Regions from separate parts of the Arthrobacter sp. AOP36-A1-22 genome, predicted to be linked through region 2. Evidence: predicted binding sites of a transcription regulator. Region 2 holds the regulator's gene; the other holds the start of a gene.

Region 1 (10,642 bases), on a different contig from region 2:
ACATCCCGCGGATGCCGCTCAGCGGATAGCCGACCTCGACCCCATCGACCCGCGCCACCTACCAAGGAGTGTTCATGAAGGCCCTCACCGTCACGCCGGGAAGCAAGGATTCGCTGACCCTGCAGGAGGTGGGGCCTCCCGACCCATCCGAAGGCAGCATCCTGGTCGATGCGCTGGCCATCGGGCTATGCGGGACCGACCGGGAGATCATCAACGCCGAGTACGGCACCGCCCCCGAGGGCAAGGACGTGCTGGTCATCGGCCATGAGAACCTCGGCCGGGTCCGTGAGGCTCCCGCGGGTTCCGGCTTCTCCGCCGGTGACCTGGTCGTCGGCATCGTCCGTCGCCCCGATCCCGTCCCGTGCGCTGCCTGCGCCGCGGGTGAATGGGATATGTGCTTGAACGGGAAGTACACCGAACACGGCATCGCCTCCTTGGACGGCTTCGGCCGCGAACAGTGGCGCGAGGAGCCGGGACATCTGGTCACGCTCGATGCCGCCCTGGCCGAGGTCGGGGTCCTGCTGGAACCCACGACGATCGTGGCCAAGGCCTGGGAACAGATCGAACGCATCGGATCCCGCGCCTTCTTCGACCCGAGGGTCGTCGCCGTCACCGGCGCGGGACCGGTCGGCCTGCTGGCGGCGTTGCTGGGGGTGCAGCGCGGATACGAGGTCCACGTCTACGACATCGTCACCGACGGGCCGAAACCCCGGCTGGTGGCCGATCTGGGGGCGCACTTCCATACCGACTCACTGCCGGAATCGGGACTGGAACCCGATATCGTCATCGAATGCACCGGGGTGGCCCCGGTGATCGTGGACGCCATCGCCAACAACGGCAAGAACGCGGTCGTCTGCCTGACGGGGGTTTCGAGTGTCGGCGGGAAGACCCCGCTCGATGTCGGGCAGATGAACCGTACCGCGGTGCTGGAGAACGACGTCGTCTTCGGTTCCGTCAACGCCAACCGACGCCATTACGAGCAGGGCGCCGATGCCCTGGCGAAGGCGGACTCCGAGTGGTTGGCCCGGTTGATCAGCCGCCGCCACCCGATGGCGGACTACGCTGGGGCCTTAGAGCATCGTGACGGTGACGTGAAGGTAGTCATCGACATCGCCAAGCCCTAGCGAGCCCCGAAGGGACCCATGCAACGCAATTTCCCCCAGCTCTCCGAGCTGCGTCCGCTCATGCAGTTCGAACGCCCGAGCCTGGACTTCCGGGCCCACCGACTGGCGAAGGCGGCCGACCTCTGGGACCTGCGCCGGATCGCCCGGCGACGGACCCCCAAACCCGCTTTCGACTACGTGGATGGTGGCGCCGGGAACGAGGAGACGCTGCGCCGCAACCGGCAGGCCTTCTCCGATGTGGAGCTGGTTCCCGGGATCCTCGGCGGGCACCCCGCAGTCGATCTGTCCACGACGATCGCCGGGGCACGGTCCTCCCTGCCGGTGGGCATCGCCCCGACGGGCTTCACCCGTTTCATGCACGCCGAAGGCGAGGAGGCCGGGGTCGGGGCCGCTGCGGATACCGGCATCCCCTATACGCTCTCGACGATGGGCACCCGGTCCATCGAGGAGGTCGCCGCCTTCCAGCCCGCAGCCCGTCGTTGGTTCCAGCTCTACCTCTGGAACGACCACGAGGCCTCGCTCGACCTGGTCAACCGGGCCGCGGCCGCCGGCTACGACACCCTGATGGTCACCGTGGACACCGCCATTGCCGGTCAACGCCTGCGCGATGTGCGCAACGGCATGACCATCCCGCCGAAATTGAACCTCAAGACGGTGCTCGACGCCTCCTACCGTCCCGAGTGGTGGTTCAACTTCCTGACCACCGACTCGCTGAAGTTCGCCTCGCTCAGCGGCACCTCGCATTCACTGCCCGAACTGATCAACTCGATGTTCGACCCGACGCTGTCGCTGCAGGACCTGTCCTGGCTGCGTTCGGTGTGGCCGGGCCAACTCTTCGTCAAGGGGATCCTCACCGCGCAGGACGCGTCCAAGGCCCTGGATGCCGGTGCCGATGGCCTGATCGTCTCCAACCATGGTGGCCGCCAACTCGACCGCGCCCCCGCGAGCCTGCAGGCACTGCGCGAGGTCCGCGAGGCCGTGGGCCCCGACGTGGAACTCATCCTCGATTCGGGCCTCATGTCTGGAGGGGACATCGCCGCCGCACTCTGCGCCGGCGCCGATTTCACGCTGATCGGCAGGGCCTACATGTATGGGCTGATGGCCGGGGGGCGTGAAGGAGTGCAGCGGGCGTTGGACATCCTCGCCGAGGAGCTGCGGGTGGCCACCACCTTGCTGGGTGTCTCCTCCGTCGCCGAACTCGGCCCGCAGCATCTACGGATGCACTGGCGGGGCCCGCAGGCCCGGCCTACAGCCCGTCCTTGACCTTCAGCACGCGCAAGGCGGCCTCGTCGATCCTGGCCTTGAAGTCGGGGTCCGCCTTCGCCTCGGCGACGAGCCCAGCGGTGATGGGTCCGATGGCGGCCTGATTAACGCAGAGCATCATGGTGCCTCCGGCGTCGAAGAACTTCTTCGCCCGGGTCGCGTATTTCCAATCACGGAACTGGGTGGCATCGCACATGTCGTCGGAGATGACGATCCCGTCGAAGCCCTGGTCGTCGCGCAGCATCTTGTTGATGACGGTATCGGAGAAGGCCGCCGGGTTCTTCGCGTCGATCCGGGAGTAGTAGGCGCTGGAGAGCATGATGAAGTCCGCCCCGTCGTCGATCCCTGCCTGGAACGGCTCGAGCGTCGCGTCCTCGCGGGTCGTGACGGTGTCGGTGACCCCGTGGGAGACGTCGGTGTTCCGGCTGACCCGCCCCAGCCCGGGATAGTGCTTCATGACCGGGGCGACTCCCGCGGATTCCATTCCCGCGGCAAAGGCCGAGGACCCGGCCTGGGCGCTGCCCGGGGTCTTTCCGTATTCCCGCCCGAACGCGCCGATCGGGGCGTTGGCGGCACCGATGGAGGCAGGAACGGTATCGGCGACCGGGGCCAGGTTGACGTTGATGCCCGATTGCGCCAGTTCCTTCCCCCAGCCGGTGGCCCGGCGTTCCAGGGTCTTCGGATCCCAGGAACCCTGGGTCAGTCCGGCGGGGATGGTGGAATAGCCGGGGCCCTTCAGGACCTGGACCTTGCCGCCCTCCTGGTCGGTGGAGATGAACTGCCCGACCCCACCGGTGGTCTTCTTCGAGACGGTCGCCTTGATCTTCTTCACCGCCGCGGCGGTGCCCTTCAGCCCCACGGTGCTGCGGCCCTTGAGGAAGACGTTGCCCACATGGTTCTTCTGCAGGATCCCCAGGTCCGAGGCGGTGGCTCTCGTGGCGGGGACCCCCATCATGAGGACCTGCCCCACGCGTTGTTCCAGACTCAGGGTGTCGAGGCGCTCCTGCGCGGCGGTTTCCGCCGCGGGAGTCCCGGGCGAGGCCGCATCCGCCGAGGCCGGGGTGGAACCCGCATGGCCCGGGGTTTGCGTCGCTGTCGGGGACCCGGTCCCGGACGAACTGGCACCGGACGAAGCAGCACCGGCGGATCCGCTGGAAGCGGTCCCGGCCCCCGGCGTCGTGCAGGCGGCCAACGGCAGGGCGGCGCAGATCAACGCGGCCGTGGCCACGTTCCTCAAATGTCTTTTCATCATGCCCTTTCGGCGGGTTCGCAGGCAGACCTGAGGCTCCAGTGTAGTTGGGGTCCGCTCTGGCCTCGTGGCTACTGCCCCGCCAGCACGCCCAGGACGATGAACCCGGAAATCGCGAAGAACGGCAGGCACAACACGGCATTGAGGACCCGATGCTCGTTGATGATCGCCACGAACTCCCGCAGGAAGGCGCTGGGGACGTAGTAGCGGGCGGTCGGGGACCCGACCACCTGGGCATCGACGTCGTATTTGCGGGCCAACAAGGCTGCCCGCAGCACATGATAATTATTGGTCACCACCAGCAACGGTCCGGGACGCCCCGCGGCGTTCTGGACCTCGCGGGAGAAGCGCAGATTCTCCCGGGTCGTCTTCGCCTGGTTCTCCGGGACGACGTCGGCCGCGGGAATTCCTGCCTCGTACAGGTATTCGGCCATCCCCTCCCCTTCGGTCCGCGACTCGTCGTGGCCCTGGCCTCCCGAGGGGATCAGCACCGGTTTCGGATCCGGTGCCTGCCGATGGAGTTCAACCGCCTTGTCCAGCCGGCTGGCCAACAGCGGGGGGACCTTTCCGCCGATCAACCGCGAGCCCAGGATCGTGATGGCTTCGGGGTGGATGTCGTGCTCCATGCGGCCGTAGGCCACGGCGTAGGCGAGGAAGATGACGAAGACGACCCCGAGATAGCCGCAGAGGAAGAAGAGCAGGAACGCCAGTCCCACCAGCAGGGGCTGGAGCGTGAGCACCAGCAGCAGGGCGAGGACCGGCAGCACGAGCATCGCGATGCCCAGCACCAGGGTCAGCAGGTTCCCCAGCCGGCGGCCCTCGCTGCGCATCATGGTCAGCCCGTTGGCGATGAGGAATCCGGCCAGGACGATCACCGCCAACGGCACCAGGGCGAGGATGCCCAGGGTGATGTAGTCGAAGACCGGGGACCAGCTGCTCAACAGGGCCGTGGCCCCGGTGAGTGCGAACCAGATGGCTGCGACCAGGACGACGCCGTTGCGCAGCATGCGCCGGTCCTTGCGGCGCAGCCAGACGTAGAGCAGGCCCAACAGGGCGGCAATGATCAGGAAACTCACCCGGCCAGACTAGCAAGGCAGCCTGACTAGACTGGAGCCGTGCAGCAGAGTCCAAAATCCCCGCCGGGCAGTACCGATGCCTCCATCGCCGCTCTCTACCACTATCCAGTCAAGGGCCTGTCCCCGCAGCCGCTCTCCGAGGTCGGGCTCCACGCCGGGCACGGCTTCCCCGACGACCGGATCTACGCACTCGCCCGGGCCGGGGGGAAGTACGTCCCGGACACGGCGCAGAACCTGGGCAAACAAAACTTCCACGTCCTGGCCCGTGACTTCGCGCTGGCCGGATTGCGCAGCCACTACGACTCCTCCTCACGGACGATCTCTCTCACCCGCCCGCAGGGTGATGACGCAGAGGCGGTACACGCCGATCTGTCCACCTCCACCGGCCGCGACCGGTTGGCGTCGATGGTGGCCGAACTGCTGGGTCTGGCCGGGGACGCCGCGCCGGTCATCGCCCACGAATCCGGCCGGCGTTTCCCTGATCTGCTCTCCAAGGGCGATGAGGAAGCCCAAGCCGTGTCCATCATCAACCTGGCCTCCGTCCGTGAACTGGCCCGGATCGCCGGCGTCCCGGTGGACCCGCTGCGTTTCCGCGCCAACATCTACCTCGACGGATTGCCGCCCTGGGCCGAACGGCACCTGCCGGGCCGTTCGCTGCTGGCCGGAGGTGCCCGGCTGGAGGTCTTCCAGGAGATCGGCAGGTGCCCGGCCACCGAAGTGGATCCGGTGAGCTCGAAACGTGATCTGCCGGTCCTGCAATTGCTCCACGACGCCTTCGGGCACACCATCATGGGCGTCTACGCCCACGTGCGGACCGATGGAACGCTCACCCGGGGCACTGCCGTCGTTCGGGAATAACCATGGCCGGGACCGGGTGGGCAGGACTACGATCAAACCACGTCGACCCCCCGGATGGAGGCAGCAATGACCGATCCCTCCACCGGTTCCCTGCGCACGGAGGCCTATATCGACGGCCGGTTCCGTCCCGCCGCCGGCGGGGCCACGTTCACGGCGCTCTCCCCCGCCACCGGTCAGCCGATTGCCCGGGTGGCCGCCTGCGGGCCCGCGGACGTCGATGCCGCCGTGGCCAGCGCCCGCACCGCCTTCGATTCCGGCGTCTGGTCCGATGCCGACCCCATCGAACGCCAGCAGGTGCTGCTGCGCCTGGCCGATCTCATCGAGGCGGCCACCGCCGAGCTGGCCGGGCTGGAATCGGTGGATGCGGGCCGTCCGCTGGCCGACTGCCACGAGTTCGACCTCCCCGACACGATCGGCACCATCCGCTGGTATGCCGAAGCCATCGACAAGGTCTTCGGCAAGGTCGCCCCCACCGGGCCCGGGGCGCTGGGACTCATCGTCCGCGAGCCGATCGGTGTGGTCGGGGCGGTCCTGCCCTGGAACTTCCCGGCCGCCATGCTCGCCTGGAAGATGGCCCCGGCCCTGGCCGCCGGGAATTCGTTGGTGGTCAAACCCCCCGAGTTGGCTTCCCTGTCCACCTTGCGGATCGCAGAACTGGCCACCGAGGCAGGCGTACCCGACGGGGTGTTCAACGTGGTTCCCGGGCTCGGGCCCGTTGCCGGGAAGGCCCTGGGCCTGCATATGGACGTCGATATGATCTCCTTCACCGGTTCCACCCGGACCGGCCGGGAATTCCTGCGTTACGCCGCCGAGAGCAACCTGAAGAACATCACCTTGGAATGCGGGGGCAAGTCGCCGCAGATCGTGCTGGCGGATAACGCCGACCGCCTGCCCCAGGTGGCCGCCGATCTGGCCGAGGCCGCGTTCTGGGCTTCTGGGCAGAACTGTTCGGCGGGTTCACGGATCCTGGTGCATGAATCGCTCAGGGCCGACTTCGTGGCCGAGCTGGTGCGCCAGGCCGGCCAGCGGATCGTCGGGGACCCCGCCGAACCCGAGACGATCCTCGGTCCGCTGATCGAGGCCGACGCGCTGGCCAGGGCCCTGCGTTTCATCGAAGATGCCCGCACGGCCGGGGCCCGGATCGCCGCCGGAGGACGGGCCCTGTTCGAAGACAGCGGCGGCTGGTATCTCGGCCCGACCGTCATCGACGAGGTCACCGCCGGGATGGCGATCGCCCGTGAGGAGGTCTTCGGCCCCGTCGTCGCGGTGATCGGGTTCCAGGACGAGGCCGAGGCGTTGGCCCTGGCCAACGACACCACCTACGGGTTGGCCGCGACCATCTGGTCCCACGACATCGATCGGGCCATCCGGCTGGCCCGTGGGGTGCGGGCCGGCACCGTGGCCGTCAACGGCTACAGCGAAGGCAACATCACCACCCCGTTCGGTGGCTACCGGGCCTCGGGCTTCGGGGGGCGCGACAACGGGTTGGAAGCCTTGGAACAGTACACCCAGCTCAAGACGATCTGGGTGACCGTCAGGTCGTGATGACCACGATCAGGGCCAGCACGCCCAGGATCATGACGGCGCCGGCGGTCCAGAAGATGGCGGCCACATCGGCCTCCAGGCGCCCCTCGGCGATGCCACGGGTGCGGGCGGAGTAACGGCGGCGCTGCGTCACGTAGATGGACAGCGCCCCCAGGCCCCCCACGGCCACCAGGATCAGGATCGAGGGGCCGTAATGGTGCATCCAGCGCATGAACACGGCGCTGACCACGAACAGCGACAACGTGGTCCGGCCCCAGGACATGACGGTGCGTTCGGGTTGCAGTCCTGGGTCCTGGTGGCCGCGCGTGATGGGGATGGTCATCGAGGGACCTATCCGGAGACGACGAGGACGACGACGATGACCGCCGCGGCCAGTGCCCCGCCGATGCCCAGCAGCGGCACGATCGCCGGGAACGGCAACGGACGGTGGTTGCGCATGCTCGACTCGATCCGCAGCCAGCGGAACACCGCCCCGGCACTGATCAGCAGGCCCAGGCAGATGACCAGGATCGAGATGGCCTTGCGCAGGTCGGTGGGAAAGGCGTCGAAGGCGAAGGCCTCCAAGGCGATTCCACCGGCCAGGAAGGCCAGCGAAGTGCGGATCCAAGCCAGGAACGTGCGTTCGTTGGCCAGGGTGAACCGCGGGTCGGGTTCGTTGCCGCTGGGTAGCGCCTTGCGTGCCAGCCATCCGCGTTCGCCTTCGTCGGCCACCGTCGTCCTCCCGCTGTTGCCCCAGCCGCCACCGGCTGCTCTCGCTGGAAATCCTACCGGTCACAGGCCTCGCCCGCCGGGTGGAAACCGTGCGGGGAATAATGACGACCGCATCACGTTAACTTGAGTGACATACACTCAGGTCTATACTTGAGCGTAAGACACTCAAGTTCCTTGGAGGGAAAATGCCAGCGTTCTTCGGACCCACCGGATCGGGAAGCGGCTCGTTTGATGACTTCCTGGCCCGCTACCTGCAGGGCCAGCGAGCCGCAGCCGCAGGCCGCCCCATCGACATCACCCGGCTGCTCAGCCGGCGCACGCACGAACTGCTCGGGCAGGCGGCGGCCTTCGCCGCCGAACACGGCCATGCCGAGGTCGACGCCCTGCACCTGCTGCGGGTCCTCGTGGCCCAGGACGGGCCGGCCGCCCAGTTGCGGGCCGGCGGCATCGACGTGGAGGCCATCGCCCGCAACGCGGAACAGCGTCTGCCGCAATCCTCCGACCGCCCCACCGGCGGGGCCCCGGCACTGACGGCTTCGACCCAACGGGCCCTGCTCGACGCCCGCCAGGTCGCCCGCGCCTTCGGCTCGACCTACATCGACCCCGAGCACCTCTTCGTCGCCTTCGTCGTCAACCAGGACTCCCCCGCCGGGCAGGTCCTCGCCGCCTCCGGGGTGACCCCCGAAACGTTGCAGAACATCGGGGCCGCCGCCCAGCAGGAAGCCTCCGGCCCCCAGGACGGCCCCGCGCAGACCGGGGCCCCGACCGATTCACCGACCCCGATGCTGGACACCTACGGCACGGATCTGACCGCACTGGCCCTCGAGGAGAAACTGGACCCCGTGATCGGCCGGCAGGAGGAGATCGAGCAGACCATCGAGATCCTGGCCCGTCGCATGAAGAACAACCCGGTGCTCATCGGCGAAGCCGGCGTCGGCAAGACCGCCGTCGTCGAGGGCCTGGCCCAGGCCATCACCGCCGATTCGATCCCCGCCCAGCTGCAGGGCAAACGCGTCATCTCCCTGGACCTGCCGGGCATGCTCGCCGGCACCCGCTACCGCGGGGACTTCGAGGAACGCCTGACCCAGACCATGGACGAAATCGCGGCCGGGGACGGCGAGTACATCGTCTTCATCGACGAGCTGCACAACGTGGTCGGCGCCGGCGGCTCCGGGGAAGGCGGCATGGACGCCGGGAACATCCTCAAGCCGCGGCTGGCCCGCGGGGAACTGCGGCTCATCGGCGCCACCACGTTGGCCGAGTACCGCAGCGTGGAGAAGGACCCGGCATTGGAGCGCCGCTTCCAGCCCGTCACGGTCGGCGAACCCTCCCAGGAGGATTCCGTGAAGATCCTCACCGGTCTGGCCGGCCGCTACGCCGAACACCACCAGGTGACCTATACCGAAGGTGCCCTGCGGGCCGCCGTCGACCTCTCCTCCCGCTATCTCACCGACCGTTTCCTGCCCGATAAGGCGATCGACCTGATCGACCAGGCCGGGGCGCGTCTGAGCCTGCGGCGCGGCCCGACCGTCGACGTCCAGGCGCTGCGCCGCGAGCTGGAGACCCTGCGCGAACGCAAGAACGACGCCATCGCGGCCGAACGCTTCGAGGACGCCGGATGGCTGCGCGATGAGATCGCCGCACTGGCCGAGCACCTCGACGAGCTGATTGCCGGGACGCAATCCGACGGCACCGACGACGACACCGACGGCACCAGCGTGGTGGACGAGGAGCAGATCGCCCAGATCATCGCCCGGGCCACCGGCATCCCCGCAGCCCGGTTGACCGAGGGCGATCGGGCCCGGCTGGCGAAGCTGGAGGAGGAACTGCATGAGCGCGTCATCGGGCAGGACGATGCGGTGGGCGTCATCGCCAAATCCGTACGGCGCAACCGCACGGGCATGGGCGATGCCTCCCGTCCCGTGGGCAGCTTCATGTTCCTGGGGCCCACCGGGGTCGGCAAGACCGAGTTGGCGAAGTCGCTGGCCCAGTCGCTGTTCGGCCGCGAGGAGGCGCTGCTGCGCTTCGATATGAGCGAATTCGGTGAACGGCATACCGTCTCGCGGTTGGTCGGGGCCCCTCCGGGCTACGTCGGCTACGGCGAGGCTGGACAGCTGACCGAACGGGTGCGCCGCAACCCGTATTCGGTGCTGCTGCTCGACGAGATCGAAAAGGCGCACCCCGACGTGTTCAACCTGTTGCTGCAGGTGCTCGACGACGGCCGGCTCACCGACGGGCAGGGCCGGACCGTGGACTTCCGCAACACGGTGGTCATCATGACCTCCAACCTGGGCTCCGCGTTCCTGGCCAGCAAGACCGGCGCCCTGGGCTTCAACGCCCAGTCCGGCGAGGGGGCCGGCGGTTTCGGCTCCGAGAAGGCGCTCCGCGATCGGGTCATGGGCCGGCTGCGCGAGACCATGCGTCCGGAATTCCTGAACCGCATCGACGAGATCGTGTTGTTCCGCAAGCTCGAGCAGGAGCAGCTGCGCCAGATCGTGTCCATCCAACTGCGTGACACCGAAGCCCGGCTCGAAGCCCAGGGAATCGGCCTGGACGTGGAGGATGCGGCCATCGGGTGGATTGCCGAGCACGGTTACGAGCCCGAATACGGGGCCCGTCCGCTGCGTCGGGTGATCCAGTGCGAGGTCGATGACCCGATCGCCGACCTGCTGGTCGCCGAAGCGGTCCGGGACGGTGGCAGGATCACCCTCCGGGTCGAGGAGGGCGCACTGCGCGTCGCGGCCTCCTCCACCCGCCCGGCGCTGGCCGCCTAGGTAGGTATCCCCGGGCTCCCGCCGGGACGACGAACGCCCCCG
Region 2 (10,642 bases):
ACGACACTTGTCTCTGACTTGTTCGACCGTGACAGAGGTCCAACGCTCGGGGCTGTTCATCATGTCGGCCTTGAGCTTGTCCTCTTCATTCCATTTGAGTCCGGAGTCGTATCCGGCCGCCCACTTCGAAAGGATCTTCAGTATCCGGATCACGTCTTCAGGTAGCGGATCGCCGGTGACTGCCAGGGCGGCTTCTTGTCCGGACACAAGCTGGGAAGTCTGCCCCGGAAGAAGTCTTACCGGAATAGCGTCCTCCAGCCAAGCGGTTGTTTCGGCAGTTCCCCACTCGACGACGACAATGGCGTCAGCTTGTGAGCCCCACAGATCGTTTAGGTGTTGCCGATCGGGCCACGCGTCGATGACACGCCGGCGGGTAAGGGACCCGGCAGAGAAGCCTTGCCAGGTGAGGTGAGCCGTATCAGCTCTCCCTAGCAACCGCTTGAGAGTTTCGCTTTCGAATCTTCGCTGAGGGGTTACGACCGTAATTGGGCCACCAAGTTGTTGTGAGAGCCAGGCGACCGCGCGGGCAACCTGCGTTTCACGGGGCTCACTAGTGCCGAGTTGGGACACGGCAACTGGAAACGGGTATCCATCCGACGACATCGACGTTCTCCCTGTCTGGTTTAGACGGACCTTAGCAGTCTCCTACGACACCAGTCTCAACAGGACGACGGGCACCCAAGACCTTTGCACAGCATAGGCCATGAATATAGTGGTGCCATGAGCGGCAGTAGATCGAAGAAAAAGCTTCAATCGAAACGTGAACATCCTGAATACCTGGCAAGTGCCAAGTACACCCTTCGCACGGCAAACGCCGTCCTCACGGTCGACTTCGGTGAGGTACCTGTAACCAGAGTCAGTCAGTTTGCTGTCGGTTGGCTACGTGCGGCCTTCGCACAGAGCCGGATAATTGCGACCCTCACCGCCTCTGGATGAGGTGTGTCAAGGTTTCTCGCCTGTTCGACGAAATCGAGGACTGGATTCACTCCGAACTGTCTGAAGCCACGGAGGGGATCGCGTCGGGACTCGATATCCGCTTCGATCCTGAATTTCGGGCACTGGTTGAAGAAGCTCCGGAAAGGGGAGAATTCGACGAACTCTCGAGCTACTTCGAGCAGTGTCAGACCATGGTCGACAACATGGACTACGAGCTCCGTTTTGCAGCAATTTGAGAACGCTCCTATTCTCATGAACCGATCGATTAGCAGGGAATTCTCTTTTGGTATTTTGGGTCGCATCTGGACAGAGGCAGCGACCTATCCTGAGTACATCTATTTGCCATGACAGGTGAGTCTTGTTAAGACGGCACTTCGGATAGCGCCTGTGTATCGAAGCGGTAGCAGGTGCGCGGGCATCGGGTAGCGGTGTCGCGGAGGTTTGCGCCAGCCACGGGTCCAACTGGGGGTCACCGCGGCCGTGGGTGAATGTCGCAAGACCCCGCTCATGACCAACTTCCGCCAAGTGCTTGCCTTGCTTTCGTGAACGCGCCCCCAATCCGCAGAACGAAAGGAGGGCCGCTTGTTCGCGCCGCGATCGCCAAGGCCTGGCGCGCGCTCGTCGACAAGCAGCAGTGCAGGCGGGAGGAGAGCAAATCGCTCACCGTCAAAGACCTCGACTGCCTATTTGCCGATGGTGAGAAAGTGCTATCCGATAGCCGTGCCCGCGCTACGGGATGTCTACACAAGAGCTATCGGAAGCTCCGTCTTAACAAGTCTCGTCCTCCTCCGACTATTTGCAACCGGACTTCTTTCGCAGCTGCAACCGAAACACCTCAACGCACGTCCAGAAGTTCTCATTTTGCATGGATTAAAAATTCTCATACTGGTAGGAACTTCTGCAAAATCGATACAAAAATTCTCAAATTGTACCGGACCCTACAAGTGCTACCGCCGGCTCAGGAGCCACCCCCCGCGCCCGGCTCCGAGGCAGTGGCGCCGAACTGCGGCAAATGGCCCAACTGATCCACCTGTTCGGCCAGGGCGTCGATCACGGAGCGCAACTGGACCTGGGCCACCCGGGTGTAGGTGCGGACATACTCGATCTCCGGGACCGGCTCCCCGTATCCGGGGACGGCCGGGGCGGCGGCGGAACCGGCGCTACCCGCATTGTCTTCGGCCTTCTGCAGGATTTCCGAATATTGCTTTCGGGCCCCGTCGATGAGGCCATGGGCATATTGCTCGGCCTCGCTGACGTGCTTATCGGCGATGACCTGCGCCCGACTGAGCAGGTTCACGGTTTCGGCACTGACATCAAGGCCGGAGCCCCGATCCTCTTCAGCGCGTCGTCGCAGCGTCCGGATCTCCTCGCGGTCCGAAGCCATCTGGACGGAGGCATCGGCCAGGAACAGATTGATGGCCACGGGGTCGAGCCCGCCGACCTCCACGGCCGGGAACATGGCGTCACGGACGGCCTCCGGTGTCAGGGCGCGGGCTGATCGGGTGTCATTGGCATAGGGCATTATCGTGATCCTTCTTCGTCACTCTGGCCGATGGCCGAGGAACTCTCATCTAGGGTTGCGAACGTCTCGAAGCGGAGATCATCCGGAGCAAGTCCGGCGGTCCCCAGTTGGGCCACGGCATGCCCGACCATGGGCGGGGACCCGCAGACCAGGGCCGTCCGGCCGGCCCACGAGCCTTCGGCGGCCGCCGCGGAACCCACCAGTCCACGCAGCCCGTGGAAGGTCGGATCGTCCGAGACGACCGGTCGGTAGGTGAACCAGGGCTGTTCCGCCAGGCGGGTGAGCTTCTCGTGGTCGTAGAGGTTCCACGGCAGGCGGGCCCCATGGAACAGGTCAACCCGCGGCCCGGTTCCTTCGGTCGTCCACTGGGTGCCGACCTGGTCCAGGACCGCCGCCAGAGGCGCCAGCCCCGTGCCGCCGGCCACCAGGAGAAGGTCCTTCCCGTTCCGGGGACGGGTGAGCTGGTCGCCCATCGGGGCTCCGAGCCGGGCCGTGTCCCCGGGACGGATCTTGCGTACCGCGGTGCTACTGAACTGCCCGCCGGGCACCAACTGGATATGCAGTTCCACCAGGCCGTCCGGCTGCGGCTGGTTGGCGGGGGTCACGTAACGCCATAATCGGGGCAGCCGCCCCAGTTCCATGGCCATGGATTGGCCCGGCAGGTAGTCCATGGCCGGGGTGGTCCGCAGCTGGATCACCGTCACGTCGATGCTGCGCCGGTCAACGGAGACCACCTCGGCATCCCACCATGGGGGTGAATCCTCGGCGGCGTCCTCGGCGGCCACGACCATGATCTTCGCGATCTGGCCGTAGGCCGCGGACCAGTCCGCCGCGACGCTTTCGGTCCATTGGCTGCCCAGGAACTGCTTGAGGGTCGCCAGCAGCGAGGAACCAACGGCGGAGTAGTGTTCGGGTTCCACCGCGAATCGCCGGTGATCGCGGCCCAGTTCCTCGACGAATCCGGTATCGGAATCCAGTTTCTCCACATTGCTCACGATGTGCCCCAGCGCGCCGAACAGCTTATCGCGTTGGCTGGCCATGGAGACCGGGAACATCTCGCGCAGTTCCGGATGGGTGATGAACAGATGGGAATAGAAGTACAAGGGGGCTTCGTCGCCCGCCTGGGACATATCGGCCCAGGTGCTCTTGAGCATTTCAACATTCATGGCAGCCCCCGAAGTCCTGGAACACGGACGCTTTCGGCGTCGTCTCCCGACTCGATGCGGCGGCCCTCTGACCTATTCGGTCCATGTATTGCTATCAACTCTCATTGTGGGGGCGATCACTAACGGTCGATAACTATGCCACATAAGTCAAGGACGGAAGAGTGCAATTCGAGAGGAATCGTCTTCCCTGCCGGCCCGACCGGCGGCTGGAGGCCCGGGTCGACGGCCTCGGGGCACATGCCGGGGCGGCGGGATCCGCGGGCCCGGCAGGCTGCTTGGTTCGCCGGACCCGGAACCGTTCAGGCGGCCGGGCCCATCGGCAGGCGCGACCCCGAGGGCACGATGACCTTGCCCAGGGGCACCAGGGAGACGGGGATCAGTTTGAGGTTGGCGATGCCCAGCGGAATGCCGATGATGCTGACGAACATCGGGATGGCGGTGACCACATGCCCGATGGCGATCCAGATCCCCGCCACGAGGATCCACACGACATTGCCCACGGTGGAGAAGAATCCGGTCCGCCCGCCCCGGTCCACGATGGTGCGGCCGAAGGGCCACAGCGCATAGTTGGCGATCCTGAACGAGGCCAGCCCGAAGGGGATGGTCACGATCAGCACGCAACACACGACCCCGGCGGCCAGGTAGCCCAGGGCCAGCCAGAATCCGCCGAAGACGAGCCAGATGATGTTCAGGATCAGGTTCAGGGGTCCGTTCATGTCTCCAGTGTGCCCGTCCGCGGCCGGCGCCGCCATCCGGGAAGACCCTGACATGACGTCCATCGCGGCGACGACTAACGTGGACCCAATGAATGATCCCGCAGCCCCCAAGCCCCCTGTCAACGGCCGCGCCGCCGACGATTTGCGCTTCTACCGGACCGATCCGGTGTCCTTCGTCCGTCGCGGGTCCCGTTTGCACGGCAAGCGCAAGGACTCCTGGGACCGGCTCTCCGGGGACTACGTCATCCAGGTTCCGCGCCACCACGCAGACACCTCGGTCCACGAGGATTTCCGCTTCGACGCCGAGGAGGCCTTCGGCCGTCGGGCCCCGCTGACCGTGGAGATCGGCACCGGGCTGGGCGAAGCCATCGCCGAAGCCGCCGAGGCCCATCCCGAACGGGATTTCCTCGCCGTGGAGGTCTATCTGCCCGGCCTGGCGCAGCTGATGGCCCGGATCGACGCGAAGGGACTGACCAATGTGCGGGCCGTGCAGGCCAACGCCCCCGAGGTCCTCGATGTGATGCTGGAGCCCGGTTCGGTGGATGAACTCTGGATCTTCTTCTCCGACCCCTGGCATAAGACCCGGCACCACAAGCGTCGGCTCATCAAGGAATCGTTCCTGCCCAAGGCCGCCCGTGTGCTGGCCCCCGGCGGCATCTGGCGCCTGGCCACCGATTGGTCGCAGTATGCCGAACAGATGCGTTCGATCCTCGACGCCTCGAAGGATTTCACCTCCCTGCACCCCGGCGAATGCGCCGGGGAGGACTCCCCCCTGAGCCGGGTCCGCCGCGACGGTCTGGAGGGCCACGACCCGGAGCCGGGTTTCACAGACGATCTCGGGGGGTGGGCCCCACGCTACGCGGGGCGGGTGCGCACGAGCTTCGAGGCCAAGGCCGTGGCCGCGGGCCGTCTGGTCTTCGATCTGGCCTATCGCCGGGAACCGGAGGCGGACGGGGACCGCCGGGGGCCGGTCAGCTGAACGGAGGGGTCCCCCCGATGAGGATCCGGGCCAGGTTGTGCAGCGAGAGCGTGCCGGGGTCCCGGTACCCGTATTCGGGGTCATCGGATCCGGGCACGAAGCGGGAGGTGTTGTGCCCGGTGACGGCATGCAGCCCCGATTCCGGGTGTCCTTCCACGGCGAACGGCAGCCCGGCGACCGTGGTCCGCCCACTGAGGAGCCGGCCGCATCGGGCCAGCAGGTCCCGGCTCGCCACGGCCTCGTATCGGCGGCTTGGTGGGATGCCCAAGTCAGACGGGTCCCGCAACAAGCGGTCCGGAATTCCCGCCGAACCAATGGTGGCCAGTGTGTCGATCAAGGGGCCCGCCTGGCCGGCCGGGGGTGGTTCGGCATCCAACCGGGCGAGCGCGTACGCGGCCAACGTCGCCCCGTAGGAATGTGCTTCGATCGCCATCCTGGCCGTACGGGGAAGGAGCTCCCCGACCCGACGGATGTCGAAGGCCAGCCGCGCGGCACAGGTCCGGGCGGTACGGTCCGAGAGGGCCCTGAACATCCCCGGTGCGGGATACCCGAGCCAGGCGATGACGGCCGGGGCTCCGGCACCGGCGGCCCGCTGTTCGAGCAGGAGTTCGCCGGCTTCACGGGCCGTGCCCCACATGGCGGTTCCGGGACGGATGCCTGCCCCGGAGACCTGCCAGGTCAGGTGGGTGGCATGGTCGGGGTCCCCGAGCACCACGGCCGCCAACGGATGCGGTCCTTCCAGGTCCAGGAAGAGCAGCCGTCTGGCGGGAAGCCGCCGGTGCATGGACGTGGGCCTCAGCGCATGGGCGACCCCGTCCACTGCCGCCTTGCGGTCCTGATCGAATCCGTCACGCCGGCCCTTGGTGATCTCGAAGCCGCGCTCCGCCCGCTCGATCAGCTCGGCAACGGTCGCCAGCGTCCCGGGGACCATGAGGTGTCCGCCTAGTCCTGGGCTCGCCAGATGACGACGGCCTGGCTGCGGGCCCTGGGGCGTTCCCCCCGGGCCAGGGTGACGACGTCACCGCCGCCGGCTCCGGCGGCAAAGACCCGTTCCATCTCCGAGGACCTGCGGTCGGCTTCGGCCAGTTCCTGACTCAGTTCCGCCACACGGGAACGCAGCGCCGCAACCTGGTTCTCGAGTTCCAGGACCCGCCGGATCCCTTCCAGCGAGACCCCCGCCTTCGAGAGGCTCTGGACCTCCCGCAGCAATTCGACATCATGCTTGGAATAGCGCCGCTGCTTGCCGCGCTGCCGCGAGGGCGAGACCAATCCCATGCGGTCGTACTGGCGCAGTGTCTGCGGGTGCATATCGGCCAGTTCGGCCGCGACGGAGATCACGAATACCGGGATGAAACGATCGTTGATGGCCAGTGCCTTGCCTACCGCCATGTGCTTGCCTCCTCCTGGTGTGTTCGGTTCCGCCGTGCTTCCCGCGCCCCGGGCCCGCCGCTAGAGTACCGCCTTGGTGGCGATCCCGGCGCGGGGATCCGCGTCGGCGGTTGCTTCGGCGAAGGCCTTGACGGCTTCCTGCGCCTCGGCATTGAGCTTCTGCGGTACGACGACCTCGACGGTGACCAGCAGATCGCCGACGGCCTTGGACGTCTTCACCCCGCGCCCCTTCAGCCGCAGGGTCCGCCCCGATGAGGTCCCGGCGGGGATCTTCATCTTCACGGTCTCCCCGGTCAGCGTGGGGACCTCCAACGTGGCTCCCAGGGCGGCCTCGGAGAAGCCCACCGGCAGGTGGATCCGGATGTTGTTGCCCTCGCGGGCGAAGAAGGCATGCGGTTTGACCGAAACCTTCACCAACAGGTCCCCGTTTCCTGCCGGGCTGCGCTGGCCCTTGCCCCGGACCCTGACACTCTGGCCGTCACGGATGCCCGCGGGGATGCGCACGTCGATGACGTCGCCATCGGGTTCGCGCAGTCCGATGCTGGTGCCGCGGATGGACCCGGCGAAGGAAATCGTGGTCGAAGCGGTCCGATCGGCGCCCTTCTGCGGGGCCTGCTGGAAGCCGCCGAATCCGCCACCACCAAAGAGGTCCGCGAATTCGGGGGGAACCTGGCCGCCTCCGGGGAACCCGCCACCGCGGCGTCCCCCGCCCCCCTGGTTGAACAGGTTGCCGAAGACGTCGTCGAATCCCGCGCCGCCACCGGAGGGCCCCCCGGCGCCTCCGGAGGTGAACCGGGCGCCGGATCCCATCGCCCGGATGGCGTCGTACTGTTCGCGTTCCTCGGGGTCGGACAGCACCGAATTGGCCTCGGTGATGTCCTTGAACTTCTTTTCCGCGGCCTCATCGCCGGGATTGGTGTCGGGGTGGTATTTGCGCGCCATCTTGCGGTAGGACTTCTTGATATCGGCGTCGCTGGCGTCCTTGGAGACGCCGAGGGTGGCGTAGAAATCCTTGTTGACCCAATCCTGACTGGCCATCGGGCGCCTCCTGTTTCCTGGTTGTTTCTCAAGCTAATGGGGTCCCGGCCGCCCCACCGGTGGTGGGGCGGCCGGGGGTGGTTCATTCTCCCGTGGAGACAACCACCTGGGCGGCACGGATGACGCGCTCGCCCTTCTGGTAGCCGATCCGCAGGACCTGGGCCACGTGGTCCTCGGGGACCTCGGAGCTGGGTTGCTGCATCAGGGCCTCGTGGAAGTTCGGGTCGAAGACGACCCCCACTTCCTCGATCCGGGTCAGTCCGTGGCCCGCGAGGATGGCGTCGATCTTGTTCGCCACCGCCGCGAACGGCCCTTCCTCGAGATCGCCGTGCTTGCGGGCGGCGTCGAGATCGTCGAGTACGGGCAGCAGGCTGACGAGCACCGACTGGACGGCGAGGTCGCGCACGGATTCCCGATCGCGCTCGACGCGCTTGCGGTAGTTCACGTACTCGGCCTGCAGACGCAGCAGGTCGTTACGCAGTTCCGCTTCGACGTCGGACGCCGCCGCGGGCTGCTCCTGCTGGTCGCCTGCCTCGTTGAGGATCTGCTCGGCCTGGGCCAGCGCATCCTCCGACTCGGCACCTTCCGCTGCAGCGGTCGCTTCCTCATGCCCTTCGGCGCCGCGCACTTCGCCCGTCTCGGGATCGACCTTGCGCTTATCGGTGAAGCGCACCGGCTCGTCGCCGTCGTGCTCTTCTTCGTTGCCGTGTTCTGGCATCAGATTCGAACCGCCTTACTTCTTCTCTTCGTCTTCTTCGTCGACAACCTCGGCGTCGACGATGTCCTCGTCGGGCGCCTCGGTGCCTTCGGACTCCCCGGCTTCACCGGCGGCGCCTTCGGACTCGGCCTGGGCGTAGATGGCTTCGCCGAGCTTGGTCTGCGACTCCTGGAGCTTCTCGTACGCGGCCTTGACCTCGTCGTCGTTGTCCTGGCCCTCAAGGGCAGCCTTGACGGCGTCGACGTCGGCCTGGACCTCGGTCTTGACCTCCTCGGGCAGCTTGTCCTCGTTGTCCTTGATGAGCTTGTCCACGGAGTAGGCGGACTGCTCGGCGGAGTTGCGGGTGTCGGCGGCCTCGCGGCGCACCTTGTCCTCGGCGGCGTGCTCCTCGGCTTCCTGGACCATGCGGTCGATGTCTTCCTTCGCCAGCGAGGTACCGCCGGTGATGGTCATCGACTGCTCGGTGCCGGTGCCCTTGTCCTTGGCGGAGACGTGCACGATGCCGTTGGCGTCGATGTCGAAGGTGACCTCGACCTGCGGCACGCCACGCTGGGCCGGCGCGATGCCGGTCAGTTCGAACGTGCCCAGCGGCTTGTTGTCCCGGGTGAACTCGCGTTCGCCCTGGAAGACCTGGATCGACACGGACGGCTGGTTGTCGTCGGCCGTGGTGAAGGTTTCCGAACGCTTGGTCGGGATGGCCGTGTTGCGCTCGATGAGCTTGGTCATCACCCCGCCCTTGGTCTCGATGCCCAGCGATAGCGGGGTCACGTCGATCAGCAGGACGTCCTTGCGCTCGCCCTTCAGGACACCGGCCTGCAGCGCGGCGCCCACGGCGACGACCTCATCCGGGTTGACGCCCTTGTTGGCTTCCTTGCCGGCCAGTTCCTGGACCAGCTCGGCAACGGCCGGCATGCGGGTGGAGCCGCCGACGAGGATGACGTGCGCGATATCGGAGACCTTGACGCCGGCTTCCTTGATCACGTCGTTGAACGGCTTGCGGGCCCGCTCCAGCAGATCCTTGGTGAGGTCCTGGAACTTGGCGCGGGAGAGGTGCTCGTCCAGGTGGACCGGGCCATCGGCGGTGACCGAAAGGTACTGCAGCGAGATGTTGGTGCTGGAGGCGCTGGAGAGTTCCTTCTTGGCCTGCTCGGCCGCTTCCTTCAGACGCTGCAGGGCGATCTTGTCCTTGGACAGGTCGGCACCCTTGGCCTTGGCCTGGGACAGCAGCCAGTCGACGACGCGCTGATCCCAGTCGTCGCCACCGAGGCGGTTGTCGCCGGAGGTCGAGCGCACCTGGATGGTGGAGAAGTCGTCTTCGTCCTTGCCGACTTCGAGCAGCGAGACGTCGAAGGTGCCGCCGCCGAGGTCGAACACGAGGATCAGCTCGTCTTCCTTGCCCTTGTCCAGGCCGTAGGCCAGTGCGGCAGCCGTGGGCTCGTTGACGATGCGCAGCACGTTCAGGCCCGAGATCTCGCCGGCTTCCTTGGTGGCCTGGCGCTCGGCGTCGTTGAAGTAGGCCGGGACGGTGATGACCGCGTCGGTGACCTTTTCGCCCAGGTAGGACTCGGCGTCGTGCTTAAGCTTCATGAGGGTACGGGCGGAGATTTCCTGCGCCGTGTACTTCTTGTCATCGATGGTGGTGCTCCAGTCGGTGCCCATGCTGCGCTTGACCGAGGAGATCGTGCGATCGATGTTGTTGACTGCCTGGCGCTTGGCGATTTCGCCGACCAGGACTTCGCCGGCCTTGGAGAAGGCCACCACGGACGGAGTGGTGCGTGCGCCTTCGGCGTTGGCGATGACAGTGGGCTCGCCGCCTTCCAGGACGGAGACGACCGAGTTGGTGGTTCCGAGGTCGATACCTACGGCACGAGACATAATGCATCCTTCTTTCCGGTGGGAAATGCTGGTTCCTCCGCCCAACCGGGGAGGTTGAGCGTTCTGCACTCAAGTCTACTCGGGCTCATTTCATTGTCAATTCGAACTTGAGCGCAGTTGGCTCAAGTTTGGATTCCGGCCCCGATCCGGGCACGCAAAAGGCGCCTTTGCCCCGTCAAATGACGGGGCAACGGCGCCTGGGACGGTGAACGGGGTGATCCGATTCACCTCATGCGTGGAGGTCTAGCCCTTGGAATTGGACTGCGGTGCTCCGGCTCGACGGCTACCGCGACCGCGCCCCGG

The links. The regulator HspR, encoded in region 2, represses chaperone genes until heat shock. The targets are predictions, from matches to a motif close to AAGTTGAGTCNNNNNGACTCAACTT.
Region 1: ACT3S2_RS06990 (ATP-dependent Clp protease ATP-binding subunit) is a predicted target of HspR. The motif match lies at 7,974-7,998, and genes of this name have one in related genera.

What each region holds. Positions count from the first base shown of each region.
Region 1 covers NZ_JBQSWX010000008.1:74,342-84,983, reverse strand. Annotated here, with positions in the region: gene ACT3S2_RS07035 (hypothetical protein) at 1-29, shown strand, start outside; gene ACT3S2_RS07030 (glucose 1-dehydrogenase) at 75-1,124, shown strand; gene ACT3S2_RS07025 (alpha-hydroxy acid oxidase) at 1,143-2,387, shown strand; gene ACT3S2_RS07020 (glycoside hydrolase family 3 N-terminal domain-containing protein) at 2,371-3,615, opposite strand; gene ACT3S2_RS07015 (YdcF family protein) at 3,708-4,712, opposite strand; gene ACT3S2_RS07010 (MOSC domain-containing protein) at 4,752-5,570, shown strand; gene ACT3S2_RS07005 (aldehyde dehydrogenase) at 5,637-7,115, shown strand; gene ACT3S2_RS07000 (DUF202 domain-containing protein) at 7,105-7,437, opposite strand; gene ACT3S2_RS06995 (YidH family protein) at 7,446-7,826, opposite strand; gene ACT3S2_RS06990 (ATP-dependent Clp protease ATP-binding subunit) at 8,012-10,600, shown strand.
Region 2 covers NZ_JBQSWX010000015.1:3,533-14,174, forward strand. Annotated here, with positions in the region: gene ACT3S2_RS10060 (hypothetical protein) at 1-603, opposite strand, end outside; gene ACT3S2_RS10065 (hypothetical protein) at 933-1,172, shown strand; gene ACT3S2_RS10070 (hypothetical protein) at 1,895-2,458, opposite strand; gene ACT3S2_RS10075 (globin domain-containing protein) at 2,458-3,624, opposite strand; gene ACT3S2_RS10080 (YccF domain-containing protein) at 3,924-4,340, opposite strand; gene trmB (tRNA (guanosine(46)-N7)-methyltransferase TrmB) at 4,429-5,319, shown strand; gene ACT3S2_RS10090 (alpha/beta hydrolase) at 5,312-6,250, opposite strand; gene ACT3S2_RS10095 (heat shock protein transcriptional repressor HspR) at 6,262-6,708, opposite strand; gene ACT3S2_RS10100 (DnaJ C-terminal domain-containing protein) at 6,769-7,746, opposite strand; gene ACT3S2_RS10105 (nucleotide exchange factor GrpE) at 7,829-8,464, opposite strand; gene dnaK (molecular chaperone DnaK) at 8,480-10,339, opposite strand; gene ACT3S2_RS10115 (DEAD/DEAH box helicase) at 10,583-10,642, opposite strand, start outside.